DNA from 3 places in the Shewanella sp. GJ50-10 genome. Region 3 is predicted to be linked to each of the others. Evidence: predicted binding sites of a transcription regulator. Region 3 holds the regulator's gene; each other region holds the start of a gene.

The links. The regulator sigma-54, encoded in region 3, starts transcription at its own class of promoters, with help from an activator protein. The targets are predictions, from matches to a motif close to GTTGGCACGNNNNTNGNNT.
Region 1: AC0L4E_RS13285 (flagellar assembly protein T N-terminal domain-containing protein) is a predicted target of sigma-54. The motif match lies at 1,774-1,792, and genes of this name have one in related genera.
Region 2: norV (anaerobic nitric oxide reductase flavorubredoxin) is a predicted target of sigma-54. The motif match lies at 1,675-1,693, and genes of this name have one in related genera.

What each region holds. Positions count from the first base shown of each region.
Region 1 is NZ_JBVVSS010000001.1:3,141,151-3,144,438, reverse strand. Features, by position in the region: gene AC0L4E_RS13290 (motility associated factor glycosyltransferase family protein) at 1-457, opposite strand, end outside; gene AC0L4E_RS13285 (flagellar assembly protein T N-terminal domain-containing protein) at 508-1,689, opposite strand; gene AC0L4E_RS13280 (FlgO family outer membrane protein) at 1,978-2,688, shown strand; gene AC0L4E_RS13275 (LPP20 family lipoprotein) at 2,685-3,143, shown strand.
Region 2 is NZ_JBVVSS010000001.1:821,516-824,803, forward strand. Features, by position in the region: gene norR (nitric oxide reductase transcriptional regulator NorR) at 1-1,527, opposite strand, end outside; gene norV (anaerobic nitric oxide reductase flavorubredoxin) at 1,764-3,209, shown strand; gene norW (NADH:flavorubredoxin reductase NorW) at 3,255-3,288, shown strand, end outside.
Region 3 is NZ_JBVVSS010000001.1:341,492-344,779, forward strand. Features, by position in the region: gene rapZ (RNase adapter RapZ) at 1-352, opposite strand, end outside; gene ptsN (PTS IIA-like nitrogen regulatory protein PtsN) at 349-792, opposite strand; gene hpf (ribosome hibernation promoting factor) at 795-1,082, opposite strand; gene AC0L4E_RS01325 (RNA polymerase factor sigma-54) at 1,107-2,591, opposite strand; gene lptB (LPS export ABC transporter ATP-binding protein) at 2,773-3,288, opposite strand, start outside.

The DNA of each region.
Region 1 (3,288 bases), 2.8 Mb from region 3:
CATCACTGGCAAGTTGTAAGTCTGGAGTTATCGCAAGATAATTAGTTGCTATGGCTTGTTGGTCTTTAATCGTCAATAATTGAACTTTAGGATGGCTTAACCATTCAGTTTGATCAGTGTAACTTAGCAATAAACTTAATAAGGCAAGATTTAAGGGCACAACAGATATTGACTCTAATTCCTCATTATCAATTAGAACGCTGGGAACATCTCCCATACCAAGGCCATATACAGTGACTTGTTTAGTGCTGGTTGCTATCTGACTTATGATTAAGTTTGCTTCAGCAAGCCGGTCATATCGGCTGCTGAGCTGAACACCGTCAACACTTATTGTTTGTTGCGCCGCAGATACCAGTTGTGCATCAAAATTGGTTATATTTTGCTTTATTAATGAATCGGCTATTTCAGGCCAGCGCTGTTTGATTACGCTATTATTTAATTCAAATAATTCTGTCATCTGGTTCTCAATCTAAGGCTGTACAGCTCAAATACATTCGACATTAACGTTTAAATCTTTATCACAATATCTTGAACTTGGATATTGCCCGTGCCTTCAACGCCTTCTAACACCGCGGTGGCACTTTCTTCTGATACTTGCTCAATAGTCACTGTAGCACGGTTTTTTGTCGCGACAGCGCGCATTAAGTTGACTCTATCAGGGATATTTTGCTGCAAAACGATTTGGAAATTATCGCCCATTTTGACGTTATTTTTACGGCCTAAGTTGATAATGATTCTGTTGCCTTGTTTCGCCACAATTTGCCCAAGTAGCGGGCGGCAATTAAGCAAGTTATCAATATCCTGTGTGCTTTGTTGTAGCAATTGGTTCATTGCTTGTCCGTATTCAGAACCCCAGAACCGCTGTGTTGATGGTGACACGGTTTCATCTCGGTCAAATTCCCATACAGCCATTGCTGAGTAATCTCTGCTCCAGACTTTTTCACCGCTGATACCATGGAACAAAGTAAAGCGTAAATTGATTTGACGCTCAGGATAATTGCTCCATAGGCCGAACATTGAGCTTTGATACGGCTCAGTGGAAATGTCTAACACTTCAGGTTGCAATATATATTGGCTATCGGTGATCTCTCCTAGCCAACTTGGGATCCTATTACCTTTGAAGTTAATAAGTTCGTTTCTATGGTCGAGTTTTTCCTCTGAATGCATGTGAGCAAAACTATATTCTGATAACCCATTAATCACTGAACCGTATTGTTGAGATAGAGCTTGCTCAAACTTAGCAAGTTGGCCGTAGCGTAATTGCGAGCGGTCACGCATGGTCGCTTGCGGGATCATTACCGCTGCTTTGAGTTGTTGGCTATGGCATTGTTGAGCCACTTTTTGTGACTGCAGGTTAAGCCTTAATAAAACGGTAATATCTGCTTTGGTAACTATTTCAGATACCAGTTCAATATTGTTGGCTTCGCCCATTCTTTGAATGTGAAATGCGTCTTGAGTCAGGTTGCCTTGATTGATGGTTTGCTGGCTATTGAAATTCACCCCAGCTTTTAAGCTGGCATAGTTAAGTGCCTGATTGATTGCCGCTTCACGGGCTTTATCGATATTCCCGTCAATGATTTTTGCTTGGCCTGATACTTCAACTTGTTGTGCCAAAGCTAAGCTACTAGCACTACTTGAAAGTATTGCTAGTAAGAAGAAAACGAATAATTTAAGGCTTAAATTTGGCATGTTCATTTCACTTTTGACAAATCAGTACAATTGCAGTGCCAACTAAATGACTTTTGGGCACTGTTTTTATTAATGTCTGAAATAAAGCAAAAACTGTGCCTGTTATTACCAAACTTGTTTTGTCAGCTCTGATTAATTTATCGCTCATTCTTGGTAAAGTTTTTAAGTAACCTGCCGATAAGTTTGAATAGAATGTGATTTTGATCACTTGGTATAAATTCAATAATGTTTCTATCGTTGAATTTGAAAACTGACTTCATTCAAATGCAACTGATTTAAGGGAAGGCTATGCGATCACTGATATTAATCCCCATTGCTTTAATGGTGGTTGCTTGTGCTAATAAAGAGCCAGCAGCTCCAGGTGAGCTGTCTTATGCCGTGCAGCCTACAGATACTAACTATTGGTTTGCATCAGAGCCAGAGGTTGAGTCAAAAAAAGAGCTTTACTATGACATCGAAAAAGTGGGTTTAGCCCCTAAATCTCAAATCAATATTCTTGCTGAAAAAATAGTGAATGAGTTGGTTTTACAAAATGATAGTTTGCGCTCAGATCAACCTTTGTTAGTCACTACCCCTGTAAAAGTGGGCGAGTTTAGTCAAACCGATGCATTAGGTTTACAGCTTCAACAGGGTTTTGTTGCTGCGTTTCACGCGCATGAATTTAACCTTGTGGATATGAACGTAGCTAATGCCATAAGAGCCACTGAACAAGGTGAATTTATTCTTAGCCGTGACTGGAAATTATTACCTTCTGATTTACCGGTTTCTCATGTAGTGGTCTCGACAATGGATACCACTACTCAGGGATTAGTCCTAAACGCTAGGATTGTTAATGTGACCAACAATCGTGTTGTATCGGCAGTGCAGACTTTCGTGCATCTAGCGAGCTTACCGGGGTTTTTATCACCATCCAATAAAGTTACTTCGCAAAATGGTCTGTTATTTCGTAATGAGCAATCGGGATTAGGTAAGGTTGCAGTATTAGGTGAACAATTATGAAAAAACTAGTAATTACAATGATGTCGGTTGTGGCACTATCTTTAGGCGGCTGTGCGAGTAGCGATAAATACGTGCAATGGGAAACTGAAGCGCCTGAGCAGTTCCCGACGTTAACCGCTATTGGTTATGCACCTCTAAAGACTCAACCGGCAAAAGATCAATCTCATAAAGTGTTAATGGCAATGCAAGCCTCTAAAATTGCTGCTTATCGTGAATTGGCTGAGCAAGTTTATGGCCAACAAATTGATGCAAATAGTCAAATGAGTGATTGGCTATTAAATAGCGAAACCGTTTCAGCTAATGTATCTGGCATGATTAAAGGCGCTAAGGTGGTTAAAAGTTATCCTGCTGGCGATATGTACGTGACTGAATTGGAGTTAGATTTCGCTCAAGTATGGGATCTTTATCAGCAAGCTAATCGACCAAGAAAGATTAAAGAAGTGACTTACTTTTAGTCGTATTATTAAGCTAGTTAGTGTTTGGTATGTGGACTCAAAGATATAAAATAAAGCCGCTGATAAGCGGCTTTTTTGTATCTATAGTGTTAATGAAACCAGTAAGTTGGTTGCAAGGCTATCACTAAACCTAATCTTAAAATCT
Region 2 (3,288 bases), 480 kb from region 3:
TTGATTTTGCTGGTAGCTTTGTTGAATTAGCTGTTTTTGAAAGTCTTCGGTGGCCTGTTTGAAGTTTTGACAGCTGATGTTTGCGCTGGTATCAGAGTTATTGCCAGCCGAGATATCGGTTCCTGAGCTACTATCATTTGAGCCATGAGCACTTGAGCTATTATCATTCGAGCTTTGCAAATTAATATGCTCAGTGTCGAGGGTGATTTGCTTTATATTCTGTCTATTATCAGCAGTTAATGGCGTCTTATTACTTGCTTTTGCTAATACCGCTGCGCGGCTAATTAGGTGCTCAAGTTCGCGAATATTACCCGGCCAAGTGTAGTCTTTTAAGGTTTGAGTCAGCGACTCACTTAAACGAATATTGCTGAGATTTAGCTTACGACACATGCGCTCTGCAAAGAATCCTGCCAGTAGAATGACATCACCTTCACGTTCTCGAAGCGGTGGCACTGCGATGGGGAAGACGCTTAAACGATGGTATAAATCGGCTCTAAATCTACCCGCTTTAACTTCTTCGTGCATGCTGCGATTAGTCGCAGCAACGATACGGGTATTAACGGTTATGTGGCGGTCATCACCCACACGCTGAATATCGCCGTATTGCAGTGCCCGCAATAATTTAGCTTGCAACGATAGTGATAGCTCGCCGATTTCATCTAGGAACAATGTGCCGCCATCGGCTTGCTCAAACTTACCTTTGCGGTTACTGATAGCACCAGTAAACGCGCCTTTAACATGACCAAATAACTCACTTTCTGCTACCGATTCAGGTAAAGCAGCACAGTTTAAATACACTAGTTGATTGCTTGCACGGTTTGATTGCTGATGAATAGCACTGGCGACCAGCTCTTTACCAACACCGGTTTCCCCCATGATAAGTACAGTCAAATCGGTATTGGCCACGGCATTTATTTGCTCTTTTAGCGCTTGCATATTGGTTGACTTGCCAATCATTTCTATTTTGTCGTTGCTGCGAGGGGTCAGAGTTTGGCTTTCAATGGCTGAAACACTGGTTTGTTTTTCTAACTGTTCGATTAATAACGCCGTGTGCAAGCCACTGGCAGCAAGGGCACTGACAAAACGTAAATCTTCGTTGCGCAGTAAATCGAACTGACCAGGGTCAAAGGCATCAATGGTAATCGCACCAATGAGGCGGTCGTCAATCAGCAGTGGTAATCCAATACATGAATGCACTTGCAGCTTTTCATCATGGTTTGAGATTAAGCCATCATAAGGATCCGCAAGATGGCTATCAGCTGGGAATCGAACGATATCGCCAGCGCGAGCAATGGCTTCAAGGCGAGGGTGGTCATCGATGACAAAGCGGCGACCGAGTACATCATCCGCTAACCCGTTGGTGGCTAAGGGAGTAAATTGTTGATCTTGATATAGCAGCAGTGCGGAAGCATCGCAGTTTAATACTTGGCGAATGGTGGCGAGTAAACGATCGAATCTATCGGGAGTTGTGAGCCCTGAGTTTAAGTCTTGGGTAATATTTTGCCATTGCACCATTAAAGAAATCATCAGCAGTACTCTTTCGTCCAGCGAGTTAATTGAAAGTTTGTCAATATGACAATTGTAGTGTCATTTAGACAAAAGTAAAGTTTGTCATTATGACAGTGATGATTGAGCTGATATTCGCCAATTCTTTACTTTTTAATGAGTTACATAATTGGCACGCCTAGTGCAATTACTCAAATAAGAAACGAAGTAACCAATTATTTAACTCGATTACTATTTGAAGCACTAGGTATTAGATTATGACTATTCAGGTAAAAAACAACATTCATTGGGTCGGACAACGTGACTGGGAAATTCAAGATTTTCACGGCACAGAATATAAAATGACCCGCGGTACCTCTTATAACAGTTATCTTATTCGTGAAGAAAAAACCGTATTAATCGATACCGTCGATCATCGTTTTAGTCACCAATTTATCCAAAACTTAGCAATGGAAATTGATTTAAACACGATTGACTACATTGTGATTAACCATGCTGAAGAAGATCATTCAGGCGCGCTATCTGCGTTAATGGAAAAAATTCCTAATACACCAATTTACTGTACTGAAGCAGCAATCGATTCCATTGTGGGTCATCACCATCACCCAGAGTGGAACTTTAAAACTATTAAAACCGGTGACAGTTTAGATATTGGTAACGGTAAACAACTTATCTTTATCGAAGCGCCAATGCTGCATTGGCCTGATAGCATGATGACCTACATGACCGAAGATGCGGTGTTATTCAGTAATGATGCCTTTGGTCAGCATTACTGTGACGAGCATTTATTCAATGATGAAGTGGATCAAAATGAGCTTAAAGAGCAATGCTTGCGTTACTACGCCAACATTCTTACTCCGTTCAGCAGTTTAGTGACTGCCAAAATCCATGAAGTATTAAGCTTTAATGTGCCAGTGGATATGATTGCTACCTCACACGGTATTGTATGGCGTGATAACCCAACTCAAATTATTCACCAATATCTTGAGTGGGCAGACAATTATCAAGAAGACAAAATCACCATTTTCTACGATTCAATGTCAAACAACACTCGCATGATGGCTGATGCCATTGCCCAAGGGATCCATGATGTTGACCCAGGTGTAGCGGTAAAAGTTTTCAATGTGTCAAAGCATGATAAGAATGAAATCTTATCGCATACCTTCCGCTCGAAAGGGTTATTAGTGGGATCGTCGACGATGAATAACGTGATGATGCCGAAAGTTGCTGGCATGCTCGAAGAGATTACCGGCCTCCGCTTTAAAGAGAAAAAAGCCGCTGCATTTGGTAGTTATGGCTGGAATGGCGGCGCCGTAGACCGTATTCATGCACGCTTAACTGATGCAGGTTTTGAAACCGCTTTAAGCTTAAAAACAAAATGGCGACCAGATGGCAAGGCAATGCGAGAGTGCCGTGAACATGGCCGTCAAATCGCTAAACAGTGGGCGCTTCAGCCACTATCAGCGACTGAACCTGACAATCAATTAAATACCCAACAAAGCCCAAATGATACTCAAGCTGAAGCACATCCTGCAGATTGTCAGTGCATGATCTGTACTGTGTGTAATTGGATTTATGATCCTGTGATTGGTGAGCCAAATCAAGGTGTTGAAGCGGGCACTCGTTGGGCTGATGTACCTGATTATTTCCTCTGTCCTGAATGCAACTTAGGCAAAGATGTATTTGCTGAGCATAACGCTTAATTTTCGCTATTTGTATTTATGGGTTAATGGGTCGAGGGCACGATAATGACAGCTCCAATTATCATAATAGGCAGTGGTT
Region 3 (3,288 bases):
GCTGAATGGCTTCTTGTAACGAGATTTGATTCTTAGAAAGAGGATGTAATCGACGGGTTTCACTGTAGCGTTTAAGCAGAACCTGATCATTTGAGTTTAAGAATAAACTAATGATGGTCGTATCATCAGATAATAAGGCTATTTGCTCTTTAAGCACTTTACCTTGCTCTTCAATATTTCGAACGTCGACGCTAATAGCGACAAGTTCGTTATTTCCTTTGAGCTGCTCAAGTAAGCTGCCAATAAGTGGTAAAGGAAGGTTATCAACACAGTAATAACCTAAATCTTCTAATACCCTTAGTGCAACTGATTTACCTGAGCCTGATCGTCCTGATACGATGACAAGTTTCATGCAGTAATAACCTGATAAAGTTCTGTAGCGTCATGACTCTTTCGAAGTCGCTTAAGGATTAATTTATCGCTCAGTTTTTCAGCCATCGTCGACAGCGTACTTAAATGCTGTTGGCATTGATCAGAAGGAACTAGCAGCGCAAATAATATATCCACGGGTTTTTTATCGATAGCATCAAACTCGATGCCTTCTTCACACTTGATCAAAATTGCTATCGGTTGTTCGATATCAGTTAATCGACCATGGGGAATCGCTATGCCATTTCCTATACCTGTACTACCCATTTTTTCACGAGCTATTAAACTTTCAAAAATAGCCTGTGAAGATAGGGTTGGGTACTGGGCAGCCATTAAATCGCTGATAAGTTCCAGTACTTTTTTCTTACTGCCCGGCGTGGCGCAGGAGGTGCACGCCGGCTGCAGAATGGTACGAAGTTCCATCGTTAGTGTTTAATTAACTTCTCTTTGTGTTTAATTACCTGACGATCTAATTTGTCTATCAGGGCGTCAATTGCGACATACATATCTGCGTTCTGAGATACGGCAAAAACTTCACCTCCTTTGAGGTGCAATTTTGCTTCAGCAATTTGTTGCAGCTTCTGAACATTGAGCACAACGTGTACATTATTGATCTGTTCGAAGTGTCGTTCAAGCTTTGAAAACTTAGTTTGTACATACTCACGTAAAGATTGCGTGATTTCTACATGGTGCCCAGTCAGGTTAATTTGCATAGATCATCCTCCAATAACAAAGGCTTATAAGCTCTTGCGTTGGTTTGAGGGAGGGATGAGCATTGCTTCACGATATTTGGCGATCGTACGCCGAGCAACATTAATCCCTTGTTCAGCCAGTAGCGTCGCCATTTTACTATCGCTAAGTGGCTTTTTCTGGTTTTCCGCTGCAACAAGTTTCTTAATAAAGGCACGAATTGCAGTAGAAGAACATTCTCCGCCATCATCGGTACTAACGTGGCTAGAGAAGAAATATTTTAGTTCAAAAAGTCCGCGAGGGGTGTGCATGTACTTTTGAGTGGTAACACGAGAAATGGTTGATTCATGCATCTCAACGGCTTCAGCAATGTCATTAAGTACCATTGGTTTCATGGCTTCTTCACCAAACTCAAAGAAGCCTTGCTGGAATTGCACAATGCAATTAGCCACTTTTAATAAGGTTTCATTGCGGCTTTCAATACTCTTAATAAACCATTTTGCTTCTTGTAAATGGCCGCGAATAAACTGGCTGTCTGACTGATTTGCAGAACCTTTCGCCATAGCTGCATATTGCTGATTCACACCAATTTTTGGCATGTTATCTGGATTTAATTCAACGACCCAACGACCACTCTTTTTAAACACTGTCACATCAGGAATGACATATTCATCTTTAATAGGAGTGATTTGTAAGCCTGGACGAGGGTTCAGCGTTTGAATAAATTGAATCGCTTCACGTAGATCATCTTCTTTAAGCTTGGTTTTACGCATTAATAATCTAAAGTCGCGACCAGCAATTAAATCAAGGTGTTCACCGATGAGCAATTTTACATTGTCGATGCAAGGGATCTCATCAGGGTATTGCCCGAGTTGGATCATTAAGCATTCACTTAAATCTCTTGCTGCAACGCCTACAGGATCAAAATGCTGAACTCGTTTGAGTACGGCTTCAACTTCGTCGAGTTCAATATCTTCAAGACCTAAAGCTTGTAAAATATCTTCGGTGGTTTGAGTTAAATAACCACGCTCATCTACTGCATCGATAATGGCAGTGGCGATGACCAAATCATTTTCTGAAAATGGGGTAAGGTTTTTTTGCCACTCAAGATGTTCATAAAGGCCTTCGGTGGTTTCACCTTGAAAGGGCATATCGTCATCACGAGCAACTGCCCCAGAACCTGAGCTAGGAGAGGCGGTATAAACTTCATCCCATGTGGTGTCCATTGGGAGATCTTCAGGCATTGACTCTTTGGTCAATGATTCTGTGGTATCAACTGTTGAGGTGTCTTTTTCAACGGTAACTTGGCTGTTGTCACTAAAATCAGTATCGGTTTGCTGGGCGTTCTCTTTTACAGGTTCTTTTGCTTTAGCAAACTCATCTTCGAGCTCAAGGAGTGGATTTGAGTCTAGTGCTTGTTGAATTTCTTGCTGGAGCTCCAATGAGGAAAGTTGCAATAAGCGAATGGCTTGTTGCAACTGAGGGGTCATTGTCAGGTGTTGACCCATTTTAAGTTGGAGTGAGGCTTTCATTTACCGCTTATCCCTAATTGAATTTCATCATCGCGACTAACAATTGTGTGGGTCTAGCACCTTTTTAAACTGCTTCTAGGCTTAAGCTGAACCTTGGCTTAAGTTGAGTCTAGAACATAGCGCTAAAAAGTGGGACTGATACTGGTCGCGAAATGCCATATTGTGCACTAAAGAATGCTAACTATAGCTTGAATTGCTCACCTAAGTATACTGACCTGACTTGCTGATTGTCTAAGATTTCAGCAGGCGTGCCTTCTGCAATTAAATCTCCGTGGCTGACAATATACGCGCGCTCACACACATCAAGTGTTTCACGAACATTATGGTCTGTAATTAACACACCTAAACCACGACTTTTTAATTGTTGAATAATTTTCTTGATATCTATCACAGAGATAGGATCAACACCTGCGAAAGGCTCATCCAATAAAATGAACTTAGGATTGGCTGCCAATGCGCGTGCGATTTCTACTCGGCGACGTTCACCACCCGATAATGCCATGCCTTGGCTATCTCGAATATGGGTGATATTGAACTCTTCTAATAAGTGCTCTAATTCTTCAATACGCTGCTCTGTGGTTAAACTCTTGCGAGTTTGTAGTACAGCCATAATATTATCGTGTACAGTCAGCTTTCGAAAAATACTGGCTTCTTGTGGCAAATAACCAATGCCTTTTCGAGCACGAAGGTGCATTGG